DNA from 3 places in the Arthrobacter sp. R3-55 genome. Region 1 is predicted to be linked to each of the others. Evidence: riboswitches for the same ligand, from Rfam matches in the RefSeq annotation. Region 1 holds a riboswitch; each other region holds the start of a gene.

Region 1 (4,891 bases):
CATTGAGCCGTTGCTGCTCATCACCAAGGCGGACGTCAAGGATCCGGCGGAACTCCTCGCCAACTACCTCAGCCTGGACTTCCCGGTGATCATCAGCCGCACGGCGGACTCCGAAGCAGGTGGCATCGACGCCCGCTCGGATGACGGGCTGTCGGCACGTTTGGACAGGGACGCCGTAGCCCAGTTGCGCTCCCACCTCGGCGGCAAGGTCACCGTGATGCTCGGCCACTCGGGCGTGGGCAAGTCCACCATGGTCAATGCCCTGACAGGGGCAGAGCGGGCAACCGGCGGAGTCAACGCCGTGACGGGTCGGGGACGGCATACGTCCTCCTCCGCTTTGGCCTTGAAACTTGCCGACGCCCCGGCCGGCAGTTGGATCATCGACACCCCGGGCATCAGGTCCTTTGGCCTCGCCCACGTGGATCCGGATCGGATTCTGCATTCTTTCCCTGATCTTGAGCCCGGAACTCAAGCCTGCGAACGCGGCTGCAAGCACGACGCCACTGCCATCAACTGCGGGCTGGATCCCTGGGTGAACGAAGGTCACGCCGGACCTTCAGGAGTGGCCCGGCTGGCTTCGCTGCGCCGGCTGCTCGGCGCAGACCCGCGGCTGGAAGCCAAAGAGGCCAAGGAACTGGGCACTGTCAACTGATCGCTGCGGCTTCACCTCCCCACTGCAGGGAATGTTTCAGGATAGTTTGGTGCCATGACCCATCCCGTTTCCACCTACAACGATGACCTGCGCCTGGCCCATGTCCTCGCTGATTCCGTCGATGCCCAGACCATGGATCGCTTCAAGGCCCTGGACCTCAAGATCGAAACCAAGCCCGACCTCACTCCCGTCACGGACGCTGACAAGGCTGCGGAGGAAGCCATCCGCGGCCAACTCTCACGCTCGCGGCCCAGGGACGCTGTTCTTGGCGAGGAATTTGGCAGCAGCGGACACGGCTCACGCCGTTGGATCATCGATCCCATCGATGGAACCAAGAACTTCGTCCGGGGTGTACCGGTGTGGGCGACGCTGATCGCACTGGTTGACGAGGGTGAACCTGTAGTAGGCGTCGTCAGCGCCCCCGCTTTGGGCAAACGCTGGTGGGCGGCCAAGGACATGGGCGCCTACATGGGGCGGTCCCTTGCCGCTGCTACCCGCTTGAAGGTCTCCAACGTCACCAATCTGGCCGATGCCTCGCTGTCTTACTCCAGCCTGTCCGGGTGGAAGGAACGCGGGAACCTGGACGAGTTCCTGGGACTGACCGAGGACGTTTGGCGGACCCGGGCCTATGGCGACTTTTGGTCCTACTGCCTGGTGGCAGAAGGGGCAGTGGACATCGCTTGCGAGCCTGAGTTGAACTTGTACGACATGGCTGCACTGGTCCCGATCGTGACGGAGGCCGGTGGCCGCTTTACTTCGCTGGAAGGCGACGACGGACCCTTCGGCGGCAATGCCTTGGCCACTAACTCGATCCTCCACTCAGAGGTGCTCAAGCGCCTCAACCCAGGCTTGGACGATCTCCTTTAGTTCCGGCCTCCTCCAGCTCCGGGCCCGTGGGACCAGGGCGATTTAGCGAATATTCGACGGCGGTTGCCTCCTTTTGGAGGCAGCTGCCGTCTTTTATTCGCCAAACTCCCGCTTTACAAGCCTGACGTAACAAAGCGCTTAACAAAGCGCAGTGACTTTGGAGTGGCCGCTGGAGGTGCCCTAACCTTTTTTACAGGTCACGAGTGCCAGCGCTAAACCCCGGTTTGCTGGCCGGCAACCCTCCATTCGCGGTGGGGTGCCCCGGGTGACGACCCGGCCGGTCCGGAACGGATGCGGCAAGCGCGGATCCCCCCCATGGGGGTCCCTCTTGAATGAGGTCCCATGAGTACTGTCACGTTCGATTCAAACGCCATTCCTTCTTTTGTCGAAGAAACCCCTGCACAGGCAGCTGCAGCAGCCCGGCCCCTCGCCGCAGTGACTGGTGCCGAACTGCAGGCCCCACTGATTCAGGGCGGCCACGTCCGCTACGCCAATCTGGACTATGGAGCTTCGGCTCCGGCGCTGACCATCGTCTCGGCCTATCTCAACGAGGTCCTGCCCTACTACGCCAGCGTCCACCGCGGTGCCGGATATGCCTCACAGATCAGCACCTCCGTCTATGAGAATTCACGGAACATCGTGCGTGACTTCGTCGGTGGGCGCCCGGATGATTCCGTCATTTTCACGCGAAACACCACGGACTCCTTGAACCTCCTGGCCGGTTGCCTTCCCCAGGCCGAGGGCCGGTTCTCCGGTGAAGTCCTTTACCTGGACATCGAACACCACGCCAACCTGCTCCCCTGGCAAGGAGTCCCGCACCGCAGCGTCGTGGCAGCCTCCACCCTCGCCGCGACGTTCGACAAACTCCGCGATGAGTTGGCCCAGGGCGGGGTCAGCCTGCTCGCGATCACCGGTGCCTCGAACGTTACTGGTGAAATCCTGCCGATCGCCGAGCTCGCTTCATTGGCTCACGAATTCGGTGCCAGGATCGTGGTGGATGCAGCCCAGCTCGCACCCCACCGTAGGATCAACATCACCGAAGCTGACGTGGATTACGTTGTCTTCTCCGGGCACAAGCTCTACGCGCCTTTCGGTGCCGGCGTAGTGGTGGGCCGTCCGGACTGGCTCGACGCCGGGATTCCACACCTGGCTGGTGGCGGCGCCGTCCGGGAAGCCCGTTTGGACTCCGTCAGCTGGGCAACCGGTCCCGCCCGCCACGAGGGCGGCTCCCCCAACGTCCTTGGCGCAGCCACCCTCGCCCGCGCTACTCAAGTTCTCGCTGCACTGGACCAGGAGGCCTGGCACAACCACGAGGCGTCGATCCGCTCCTACCTGGTGGACGGCTTGGAGGCCATCGACGGCGTGACAGTCCACCGGATCTTCTCCGACTCCGAAGACACCATCGGTGTGGTCAATTTCTCCGTAGAAGGATTCGACGCCGGATTGGTGGCAGCGTACCTGGCCGCCGAGCACGGCGTTGGCCTCCGGGATGGCCGCTTCTGCGCACACCCACTGCTCAAGCGGCTAGGACTCCCCTCGGGCTCCTTGCGTGCAAGTTTTGGCGTCGGCTCCCGGTTGGAGGACGCCACGAGGCTGCTGGCAGGCATTGAGGGCCTCAAGCGCAACGGCCTTGGCTGGGACTACGTAGTGGATGAGGGCCGCTGGGTACCTGCCAACGACCACCGCACCTACCCCGAGTGGGCTCCCAATACTCCGGGCACGGCGGGCGCAGCCCCCTGCACTGTGGACTAATACCGGGTCTCGGTTTCCGGCCGCTGGGGTAAATTCGTAGTGTATCTCTTTTGCCGACCCTGGAAGGAGTCCTTGGTGGCGATGCGTTCTCAGGCTGCCTCAAGTGGACAGCCAGCCATCCCCGGACCTGCCGGACCACGCGGGCCCAAGCTCCACGCTGACCTCCGCAGTGAGTTCGGCCAGAGTTTCCAGGACGGCGGAGAGCACTATGATCGGGTGCGCCCCGGTTATCCCTTGGACTCTGTGGAATGGCTGGTCCCGGAAGGGACCCGGATAGCTGCGGACCTGGGCGCAGGGACCGGCAAGTTCACGGCGCGCCTCGTCCAGTACGGGCTGGACGTGACCGCCGTCGATCCTTCCGTGGACATGCTTGATCAGCTGCGGAAGTCCCACCCACAAGTCCTCGCGCTGGAGGGAACTGCCGAAGCAACTGGACTGACGGACTCAGCATTCGACGTCGTCAGTGTCGCCCAGGCCTGGCATTGGTGCGACCCACTCGCGGCGAGCACCGAGATAGCTCGTATCCTGCGGCCGCAGGGGACCCTGGGTTTGATCTGGAACCAGTTGGATACCGCGGTGCCCTGGGTTCACAGGTTATCGCGCATCATGCATGCCGGAGACGTCCACAAGCCAGGCTTCCGGCCAGTGATCGGTCCGGAATTCACCCGCTTGGAAAGCCACTTCACCCGGTGGGAGGACGCCTTGACGCCGGGAGACATCATGGAACTGACCAAGTCCCGCAGCTACTACCTCCGTGCCAACGACGCCACCAGGGCCAAAGTCATGGGAAACCTGGAATGGTACCTCCATGAGCACCTCGGGTACGAGCCAGGCGATACCGTTCACGTGCCGTACGTGACGCAGACGTGGCGGGCAGTCAAAGTCCACAACACCGGGCCACGGTAGGCTTGGAGTGTGAAGACCAGTACGCCCTCCTCCTCGATTGAGGACTACGTCAAGGTCATCTACTCCTACACGGAGTGGCAGGACAAACCCATTACGTCCTCCCAACTGGCCATGCGCCTGGGAGTGGCCAATTCTTCGGTGTCCGAGATGGTGCGCAAACTCAAGGACCAGGGCCTGGTTGACCACCAACCGTACAGCGCCATCAGGCTGACCCCCCAGGGCATGCGGCTTGCGCTGTCCATGGTGCGGCGTCACCGCCTCATTGAGACTTACCTGGTGGAAGAACTCGGGTACAGCTGGGACGAGGTCCACGACGAAGCCGAGATGCTGGAACATGCGGTGTCCGATACCTTCATTGAACGCATGTCCGCCAAGCTGGGGCATCCCGTCCGGGACCCTCACGGCGATCCCATTCCCTCGGCCGATGGCTCCGTCCAGTTGCCGCACGCGTACCGCATGATTGAACTGGATCAAGGCCACTCAGGCCGCATCACCAGGATCAGTGACGAGAACCCTGACCTCCTCCGGTATCTGGCTGCCGAAGAAATCGCACTTGATGCCCCGGTTGAAGTAGTAGGACGCAAACCGTTCGGCGGAGCTTTGGTAGTCCGGATCGGCACCGGAGCCCAAGGCCGCGAATTTGATCTCGCCGATGAAGTAACTTCTGCGTTGTGGGTTCAAAGCGCGGGAATTCACGAGGGCTGTGTTCTTCCG
Region 2 (4,891 bases), 1.2 Mb from region 1:
ATGCGGGGTTGCGTGGAGATCTTCTGGACTTCGGTGATTTCCGTCCCCAGCCGGCAGCGGGCGTGGTCTGGGCGTTGGTGGATTACGTGAGCCCAGTGCTGGATGACCAAGGCGAATTGGAGCTGGTCAAAGAGGGGATCTCAGATCTGCTGGAGCGGGGGAACGGCGCCCGCGAGCAACGGGAAGCGGCGGTGCGGTACAACAACAGGAAGCGAGGCAGCCAGAACCAGGCGGGCAGTCCACCCGCCAGCGCAGCCCTGGCCGCCGTCGTCGGGCATGCAGTGAAGGTGACGGTTCGCGGAACCTCTGCCGACGCGCACAAGGAGCCTGCGCCCATGTTGTCCCGGGTCAGGAGGCCTTAGGCTTTGCCGGCTTCCGGCTCTTCCCATGCCATCAAGTAGGCGCCGGTGAGGCCTTCCACCAAGTAGAAGCAGAACGGCGGGATGTCCTTTTTTGCTACCAGAATGGCGCCGTAGATTGGTGCGCTGGCCGCGGCCGTGACGCCGATCCAGCGTTTTGTGGGCAAGGAAAGAAGACTCCCGCCCAAGGCGGCCAACGCCACAACATGCAACCCGGAATAGGCCAGGAAAGGCGCGTTGGATCCATGGCGGTAGGCAAAACCCTCAATGTCAGCAGCGCGCCGGGCGAGGCTGGGGACGAAGAACGGGGCGCCGGCGAGCAATGCGGCGGCGGCAGCGAAAGCCCACCTCTTCGCATTCCCACGTGGCGCGTTGTGGCCTGGAACGGCATCCCTGTCCGGAACGGCGTTCTTGTCTGGAACGGCACGGGCAAACGCGGCGAATCCCACTGGCACGGCGACGGTTCCCACGGCGGTAAGGTGCTGGCCCACGATCCAACCGTGCCGTCCGGAGGTCAGCATGCGCAAGCGTTCGGCGTCGTCCGGTGTCATGTAGACGCGCGAGACCGGCGAGATTCCCACGAGCCACACCACCGTGCCGGCAACGATGACCGCTCCGGCACGGCGATAGGGATGGTTCCCGCTCATGGCAGCAAGGTTAGACCTGCTTGAGGGCCTTCTCCAGATCCAGGATGAGATCATCCACATCTTCCAGGCCCACAGACAAACGGACCACGCCGTCGCTGAGCCCGATCGCCGCCCGCCCCTCCGGCCCCATGGCCCGGTGGGTGGTGGTGGCCGGGTGGGTGATGAGGGACTTGGAGTCGCCCAGGTTGTTGGAGATGTCCACTACACGCAGGCCATCGAGCAGTGCGAACGCGGAATCCTTGGCCGAACGTCCCGCGGAAGGGAGCAGCTCGAAGGTCAGCACAGTGCCTCCGGCCTTCATCTGCTTCGCGGCAAGCTCGTACTGCGGGTGGGACTTCAACAACGGGTACTTGACCCAGCTGATGGCCGGCTGCTGTTCAAGCCACTCGGCAATCTTCAAAGCAGAGGCAGAACTGTGGTTCACACGGAGCCCGATGGTCTCCAGGCCCTTGGTCAGGACCCAGGCATTGAACGCGGACAACGAAGGGCCGGTGTGCCGCATAAGCTGCTTTACCGGGCCGTCAATGAATTCCTTGGTGCCCAGGATCGCACCGCCAAGGACACGTCCCTGGCCGTCAATATGCTTGGTACCGGAGTAGACGATCACGTCGGCACCCAGCTCGCCGCAGCGTTGCAACAGGGGAGTGGCAAAGACGTTGTCTACCACCACGGTCGCCCCGGCGGCATGCGCCAGTTCGCTGACGGCAGCGATGTCTACGATCTCTTGCATGGGGTTGGACGGAGATTCGAAGAACACAGCAGTGGTTGGTTCCGAGAGGGCTTCACGCCACTGCTCCAGGTCCGGGCCATCAACGAACACGGTTTCCACACCCCAACGGGGCAGGATCTCGTTGAGGATGACGAAGCATGAGCCGAACAGGGAGCGGGCAGCCACCACGCGGTCGCCCGCAGCCAGCAGGGCACCCAGGGCAGTGAAGACCGCAGACATGCCGGACGCGGTGGCAAAGCACGCCTCGGTTCCTTCAAGCAGCCGCAGCCGTTCCTGGAACGTGGCCACGGAGGGGTTGCCGTAGCGGGAGTACACGAAGCGCTCGTCTTCTCCGGTGAAAGCACGCTCGGCAGCTGCGGCCGATTCGTAGACAAAGCCGGAGTTCAGGAAAACCGGCTCGGATGTTTCCTGGAAATTGGTACGGTCAAGGCCACCGCGGACGGCCTGGGTGTCAGGGCTCCAGCCGGCGGCGTCGGGATTGAAAGTCACTTACTCGGTCCCCAGATTCGTCGGCAGGCCACGATTTTTCCAGCCATTGACGGTGCGTTCACCGTAGCGGTCAGGTTCACCCTCGAAACCCTCAAGGACGTTGTACGCCGTGAATCCGGCCTGCGTTGCGGCAATGGCGGCGGAGATGGAGCGCTGGCCGGAGCGACAGATGAAAACGAGTTCCACGGCCTCGTCCTCGGGGGCCTGCTGCTGCAGGTCCTCGATGAAACGGGAGTTGGGGATGCCGCCTGCGAGGCTCCATTGGATGAACAGGGGATCGTTCTCCGTGGCTTTGGTGTCAGGGATGCCGATGTGGGCCCACTCGCCCTCGGTGCGGACATCGACCAGGATGGCGCCTTGCTCGAGCTTGGCCCATGCATCCTGCGGGGTCAGGTCACCTGCGTAGCTCATGCGTGGCCCTCGAATGCTTCTTCGTCGTCATAGTTCTCCAGCTGGTCAACGGCGTCGGCGACGGCGGCATCAGCATTGGCGATCGCGGCGGGGAGCACAATTGCCTGGGCAACAATGACGGTGGTGCCGTTGAAGGTAGCTGCCGGGCTGCCATGGAGCACGTAGCCCTCAGCGAGCGCGCTGTGGATGCGCTCGCAGAATTCACGGTTGTCCGGGCCTGTAATCAGGCGGTAGGAGAGTTTTTCTTCAGTGGGTTCAGGCATTGCTGGTGCTCCTCAGTCACGCTTGCAGTTCGAATTTGTCGATACGCCGAGTAGTCACCTGAGGCACCCCGCCGGAGAGAGGGTTGCCGACCAGCAAGTCAGGGCTTTGCGCTGGTACTCATTACTCAAGAAAAACGTAGCATCCGCGGGCGTCGGGCTGCACTTGCGGGCGCCGATCCGGCCGTCATGTTGCGTAATCGGCGGACGCTTCAGTGCCCCCTTCCTTGAGCGCACGTACTGCCGCGCCGACAGTGGGGTAGAAGTGTTCAGGCGTGAAACTCGCTGCAGTGCCAAGACGGACCAACTTGTCCTTCACCGGGCCCTTGAGTTCGGCGAACACCAGATCTACTCCCTTGCTGGCCAGCCATTCGTCCAGGGTGACCAGATCGTCCAAGGCCGTGGTGTCAATCCCGGTGATGGGTTCGGCGGCAAGGATGACGTGGGTGACGGGGACCGCGGACTCGTCCGGGGCCTCATGCAGTTGTTCGCGGACAAATGCGGCCAGGACCTGGCCGTTTCCGAAGAACAGGGGAGCATCAAAGCGGAGAATCAAGAGTCCCGGGATGCGCTCGGCTTCGGGATGCCGCTCAACGTCGTGGTACCCCGGCAGGCCATCCTCTGCGCCAAGTTCGGTTCGGTACGGATCCCAGGCCCTGCGGACAAAATCCAGGAGCGCCAGGGCAATCGCCACAACGATTCCCTGCAGGACGCCCACGGTCAGGACTCCGAGGAACGCGGCCAGCATCACCACGGACTCGCTGCGGCTAAGGCTGAAGAGCCGCCGGACACCAGCCGGATCTGCGAGGGCAATCGCTGCGGCAATGACGACCGCGGCAAGGGTTGCCGATGGCAGGTACTCCGTCACCCCCGGTGCCAGCAGCATGAATGCCAGCACCAGCAAGGACCCCACCACCCCGGTCAGCTGGGATTTGGCACCTGCATCCACGGCCACGGGCGTCCGCGAGGTGCTGCCGGAAATCGGGAATCCTCCCAGCAGTCCGGTAGCGGCATTGGCCGCCCCGAGCGCAGCCATCTCCCGGTTGCCGGACACCCGTTTGCCGTCCTTGGCTGCCAGGGTCTGGGACAGGACGCCCGTATCGGCAAAGGCCATGAGGGCAATGCCGGCCGCGGCGGGCAGCAATGTCAACGCATCGGCCCATCCAATGCCGCCCAGTGCGGGCAACGGCAGGCCCTGCGGCAAGACTCCGGTGACCTTCACGTCGTCGTTAAGGCCCAAGACCGCCGTCGCTACGCATGAACCAACCACTGCGAACAGGACGCCGGGTACTTTCCACCGCAGGAGCCGCGGGATCCAGATGAGCGCCAGTGAACCTGCACCGAGCAGCAGCGCGGTGATGTTGATGTCACCGCCGAATACCCCGGTGGTGACCTGTCCGAGCTTTTGCCAGACGTCGCCGTCGGCCTCTATGCCCAGGAAAGCCGGCAGTTGCGAGAGCGCCACCAGCAGTGCGATTCCATTGAGGTATCCGAGCCGAATGGGTTTGGACAGCAAACCCGTGATGGTCCCCAGTTTCAGGGCGGAGCCCGCCAGCATGAACGCACCCACCAGCAGGGCCAGGAGCCCTGCCAACGCCACGGACTTACCGCTGTTGCCCGCTGCGAGGGGCACAATCGCCGCAGCGATCAACGGGGCCAATGCTGAGTCGGGTCCGAGGACCATGATGCGGGAAGGGCCCACCGCCGCGTAAACCAGCAGCGGTACGACAGTTGCGTAGAGGCCGGTGACAGGAGGCAAGCCGGCTGCCTGCGCATATGCCATGCCAGCGGGCACCAACAGGGAGAACAGTGCCGCACCCGCAATGAGATCGTGCCGCAGCCATTCACGCTTGTATCCCTTAAGGACCCAGAGGCTGGACAGCCGGTCCTTTGCGGAAGGGCGGGTGGTTGCTGCATTCATACAGCGATCATTCCCGACCCCCGCTGTTTGCGGAACAGGATTCAAGGCCTATGTGGAAATCCGTGCCGTCTCAA
Region 3 (4,891 bases), 1.5 Mb from region 1:
CGTTCGGTAGTGGCCAAAAGGCCATCTCGTTCACAGGCGTAAGAGACGTGATCCATGCGCATGGCTTCATCTTGGCACTTTGTGATCGGGGTCTCAGCTAAGTCAAGCCTAACTAAGGTGGGATGTGTATAACCGGTGCCAACTGACGTCATGCAGGGACGCTGAAAGTCCGAAAGATTCCATCGGCGTCACAAAGCTGTCTTCGGCTCCGGACACTTCCTAGACTGGCCCCAGCTCACATGCAGCACGTTTCCACAGAACCAATGCGCCACGAACAGGAGAACTCCATGTCCCAAGGATGGTCTTTCGAAACCCGCCAGATCCACGCAGGTCAGGAGCCTGACTCCGCTACCGGAGCGCGGGCCCTGCCGATCTACCAGACCACGTCCTTCGTGTTCCCCAGTGCCGAGAGCGCAGCCAACCGCTTTGCCCTGGCCGAACTGGCGCCGATCTACACCAGGATCGGCAACCCGACCCAGGACGCTGTGGAGCAGCGCATCGCGAGCCTGGAAGGCGGCTTGGGCGCGCTCCTGCTGAGCTCGGGCCAGGCTGCGGAGACCTTTGCCATCCTCAACATCGCGGAGGCCGGCGACCACATCGTTGCCAGCCCCAGCCTGTACGGCGGCACCTACAATCTGCTGGCGCACACCTTGAAGAAGTTCGGCATCGAGGTGACGTTCGTCCAGGACCCGGACAACCTGGACCAGTGGCGCGATGCTGTCCAGCCCAATACCAAGCTCTTCTTCGGCGAGGTTGTGTCCAACCCGCGCCAGGACGTGCTGGACATCGAGGGTGTAGCGCGCACTGCCCACGAGGCCGGCGTGCCGCTCATCGTCGACAACACGCTGTCCACGCCCTACCTCATCCGTCCCATCGAGTGGGGCGCCGACATCGTGGTGCACTCCGCCACCAAGTACCTCGGCGGGCACGGCTCTGCGATTGCCGGAGTCATTGTGGATTCCGGCAACTTCGATTTCGGCAAGGACCCGGAGCGCTACCCGGGCTTCAACACCCCGGACCCGAGCTACAACGGACTGGTCTACGCCCGGGACCTCGGCAAGGACGGAGCGCTGGGCGCCAACTTGTCCTACATTTTGAAGGCCCGCGTCCAGTTGCTTCGCGATCTTGGCTCAGCCGTGGCACCGTTCAATGCCTTCCTGATTGCCCAGGGCCTGGAGACGCTGAGCCTGCGGGTGGAGCGCCATGTCGCCAACGCCACCAAGGTGGCCGAGTGGCTCGAAAGCCACGACGACGTCGAATCGGTCGCCTATGCCGGCCTTCCTTCCAGCCCTTGGTATGACCGGGGACGGAAGTACGGTCCCCAAGGCACCGGCGCCATTGTTGCTTTCAACATCAAGGGCGGTGTCGAAGCAGGCAAGCGGTTCGTGGATGGTCTGGAATTGCACTCGCATGTTGCCAACATCGGCGACGTCCGCTCGCTGGTCATCCACCCGGCCTCCACCACGCACAGCCAGCTGACAGTGGAGCAGCAGGTCGCTGCAGGCGTGAACCCGGGCTTGGTGCGCTTGTCCGTGGGCATCGAACACGTGGATGACATCATCGCGGACCTTGAAGCCGGGTTCCGGGCCGCCAAGGGGGCCTGACGCCGCACTCCTGTGGAGGGCCGTCCGGCCGTCAATTGTTCGCCGGGCGGCATTCCAGGGTGCTGTTCGGCGAACGATGCCGCCAAAAACCGTCACACTGTTGTCACATTCTTCGCCAGAACCGCCCTGTATTTCCTAGACTCTTCGTATTAGGTCATGAGTGCCAGCACATAGCCCCGGCTTGCTGGCCGGCAACCCTCCTCCGCGGTGGGGTGCCCCGGGTGAAGACCTGGCCTGTTCGCACGCAAGGCGACGGGCAAGCGCGAGGTTAAGGTGTCAAAGGAATGACCATTACTGCTACAGCCCTTCCTAAATCCGGAGAAGAAGACGGGACCGTCAAGTACGCCGGCATCGGGCCGTTGGAACTTGAAGCCGGCGGGTTCCTTCCTGACGTCGTCCTGGCGTACGAAACCTGGGGGCAGCTCAACGCGGACGCCTCGAACGCCGTGCTCATCCAGCATGCGCTCACAGGCAGTACCCACGTAGCCCGCGGAGCCACGGATGAGGAAGGCTGGTGGGAGCAGCTGGTGGGCCCTGGCGCCACGATCGACACCGACAAGTTCTTCGTGATCTCCATCAATATTGTGGGAGGGTGCTACGGAAGCACGGGGCCTTCTTCGGAAGCACCCGACGGCCGGCCGTGGGGCTCACGTTTCCCGCTGGTCACCCTGCGCGACAGCACCGTGGCAGAGGCACGCCTTGCCGATGCACTGGGAATCGAGGCCTGGCACGCCGTCCTGGGTGGCTCCATGGGCGGTGCCCGCGCCCTTGAATGGGCTGTGACGTTCCCCGAGCGCGTCAAACGCTGCGCCGTGATTTCAGTAGGCGCCTACAGCACCGCCGAGCAGATCGCTTTCGCTCAGGCCCAAACACTGGCCATCCGCCAGGACCCAAACTTCAACAACGGCGACTACTACGCAGGCAATGCCCCTGAACACGGGCTCGCCTTGGCGCGGCGGATCGCCCACATCACGTATCGATCGGCGCTGGAATTGGATTTCCGCTTCGGTCGGGAAGCCCAGCACCAGGAGACGCCGCTGGCTGCCCAGGTGCTCGGGGAGCGTGGCCGGTACCAGGTGGAGAGCTATCTGGATCACCAAGGGACAAAGCTCGTCCGCCGCTTTGACGCCAACAGCTACATCGCCATCACCGAAGCCCTGATGTCCCACGACGTCGCCCGTGGACGGGGATCGTTGGAGGCGGCATTGTCCAGGACCACCGCCGATTTCTTCGTGGCCGCAGTGGACAGCGACAGGCTGTACTTCCCGGCGCAATCCCGGGAATTGGCGGCAGCCCTGCCCGGTGATGTTCCGGTCCACGTCATTGAGGCTCCGATCGGCCACGACGGCTTCCTCACTGAAATCGGGCAGCTCTCTCCCCAGCTGCGCGAGGCCTTCTTCGCCTAGCCTGCAGGCTGCCTTGGCATCCCGGTGGGCTAGCCGTTCATGATCTCGCCGCGCTGCTTCATGTAATCCTCCATGGCGATCTCGCCGTTGCTGAATTTCTCATCCAGCTCTGCCAGTTTGCGGGCACGGTAGCCTTGCGGCGATCCGCTGGTAGACGGGAACGGTGCGGGGGATGAAGCCCCCGACGACGACCCCTCCTGCGGTGCCGGTTCCGCCGGGCGGATGACGGACGGCTCGGACGGATGGCCCGGGTAGTTCTGCTGCGGGTAACTTTCCGCGGGGTAGGGCTGGCCGGGGTAGTTCTGCTGTGGCGGGAAGCCCGGGCCGGGCAGGTTCTGCGGCGGGTAGCCGGGCTCGCGGAAGGTTCCTTGCTGGATCCGGCGTGCGCGGGAGCGGTTGTACATGCGGATCCCGAGCGGAATCAGCCACGAGCAGACGATGATCCAGAAGATCAGATTGTTCACAGTGCAGGCCTCCTAGGTCTTATCCCAGCTTAGTCCTGCCAGCTAGCCCGGATTCTGCCGGCAAGAGCTCCCTTCCCTGCGCCGAACGGCTCAGAGAAGCCGGGCCTCCATACCCAGGAACCGGCCGTAGCGTGCCACTTCCGCGTCCAGGGCCTCCTGCTCGGAAGGGCTTGGAGGACGGTTCATCCGGACGTCCAGCTGGCAGGTTCCGCCGGAAAAGCCATGGCGCCACCATCCGGCCAACCTGCCGTTCATCAGGACCACATGCATGGGCCCGTTGTCCTCGGGGAAGTATGGCGCTGTCCCGCCCAGGTAATGCCGGGACTGGGAATAGCCCATGACGTATTCGTCATAGCACTGGAGGAGGTCAATCCGGGGGAGTCCTGCGTCATCCGGAGGTGTCGTGCGCCTTCCAAGGGTGAGCTCGCCGACGTCTTCCGTGGCCAGGTAAAACTCGAAACCGTCCAGGGTTACCGAAGCCAGGGCGCCGGGCGAAAGTTCCTCAGTCACGTGGAGGCCCAGTTTTACGTCCTTCATGGTCAGTCCGGACCATGCGGAGCAGTCCTTGATGGTGGCCGGTCCCCGGCTGCCGAAGTAGCGGAGCACCAAGGTTCCCAGGGCCCGCTCCCGGTCCTCCACGGTCAACGGCGCAGGAAGGAAACCCGGCACACGCTCCTCGAAGAGGGCGTACGTCTGCTTCAGCGCGCCCCCGGCGGATCGGATGGGGCTGCCGCTCACCAGGATGCGGCTGATTTCGGCGTGCATGAGGTGGTAAATGAAACCCAGGCCCTTGCTGGGAAAGCCGGACTTTCCCAAGACTTCGGCCAATTCCTCGCGGGTCTTATGGGCTCCATCTGCAACGGCTGCAGCAAGGATAAGGCCGCTTCGGCCGGCGGAGTCCTCATCGATCCCTGTTTGGCGGTACATGCCTTTGTTTCCCTGATGGAGACGGTCCGCGGAGAGCCCCATCAGCCAGCCAAGATCGTCCCGGTGCACAAAGTGCCAGGTGGGCCGGAGGATGTGGGTTCGCAGGATGGTTCCCTCGGCGACGGCCTGTTCCACGTCCGGGGAAGTGGAAGCAGGTGTCCTTTGTGCAACGGTCCACCGGGCATAGGGAAATTCTTGTGACTGGACGGCAAGGAGATTCCGGACCACTTCCCCGGGGCTTTCGGCGCAGGGAGGCCGCAGTTGCTGCCGCCGTAGCCGAATGCTGCGAATGGTCTCGGCGGTCACGCCTGGGCCGTCAGCCAGGGCCGTCACGTCAGCGCCGCGGCAGCAAGGTACCGCTTGGCCCGAAGACGGGACCCGGCGTCGGGCGCTTTGCGGTAATACCGTCACCGGAGGACTGGTGCCGGAGTCGCCGGATGACCCACGGGACAAAGTACTCGCGGGCCCAGACGAGGTCCGATGAGCGGGC

What was found. Region 1 has a riboswitch for S-adenosylmethionine ahead of M1D51_RS07855 (aminotransferase class V-fold PLP-dependent enzyme). Riboswitches for the same ligand answer to the same signal wherever they lie in the genome.
Region 2: another riboswitch for S-adenosylmethionine. It lies ahead of M1D51_RS02565 (DUF1737 domain-containing protein); the one in region 1 lies ahead of M1D51_RS07855 (aminotransferase class V-fold PLP-dependent enzyme).
Region 3: another riboswitch for S-adenosylmethionine. It lies ahead of metX (homoserine O-acetyltransferase MetX); the one in region 1 lies ahead of M1D51_RS07855 (aminotransferase class V-fold PLP-dependent enzyme).

The regions. Positions count from the first base shown of each region.
Region 1 covers NZ_CP096423.1:1,678,252-1,683,142, reverse strand. Annotated here, with positions in the region: gene rsgA (ribosome small subunit-dependent GTPase A) at 1-652, shown strand, start outside; gene hisN (histidinol-phosphatase) at 707-1,519, shown strand; SAM riboswitch class IV at 1,715-1,828, shown strand; gene M1D51_RS07855 (aminotransferase class V-fold PLP-dependent enzyme) at 1,862-3,271, shown strand; gene M1D51_RS07850 (class I SAM-dependent methyltransferase) at 3,353-4,177, shown strand; gene M1D51_RS07845 (metal-dependent transcriptional regulator) at 4,187-4,891, shown strand, end outside.
Region 2 covers NZ_CP096423.1:526,661-531,551, forward strand. Annotated here, with positions in the region: gene M1D51_RS02545 (glutamate--cysteine ligase 2) at 1-362, shown strand, start outside; gene M1D51_RS02550 (hypothetical protein) at 359-1,006, opposite strand; gene M1D51_RS02555 (O-succinylhomoserine sulfhydrylase) at 1,017-2,225, opposite strand; gene M1D51_RS02560 (rhodanese-like domain-containing protein) at 2,226-2,636, opposite strand; gene M1D51_RS02565 (DUF1737 domain-containing protein) at 2,633-2,899, opposite strand; SAM riboswitch class IV at 2,913-3,025, opposite strand; gene M1D51_RS02570 (SulP family inorganic anion transporter) at 3,084-4,817, opposite strand.
Region 3 covers NZ_CP096423.1:3,170,456-3,175,346, reverse strand. Annotated here, with positions in the region: gene M1D51_RS14715 (VOC family protein) at 1-62, opposite strand, end outside; gene M1D51_RS14710 (bifunctional o-acetylhomoserine/o-acetylserine sulfhydrylase) at 288-1,604, shown strand; SAM riboswitch class IV at 1,757-1,873, shown strand; gene metX (homoserine O-acetyltransferase MetX) at 1,889-3,010, shown strand; gene M1D51_RS14700 (hypothetical protein) at 3,040-3,474, opposite strand; gene M1D51_RS14695 (winged helix DNA-binding domain-containing protein) at 3,565-4,707, opposite strand; gene M1D51_RS14690 (SGNH/GDSL hydrolase family protein) at 4,736-4,891, opposite strand, start outside.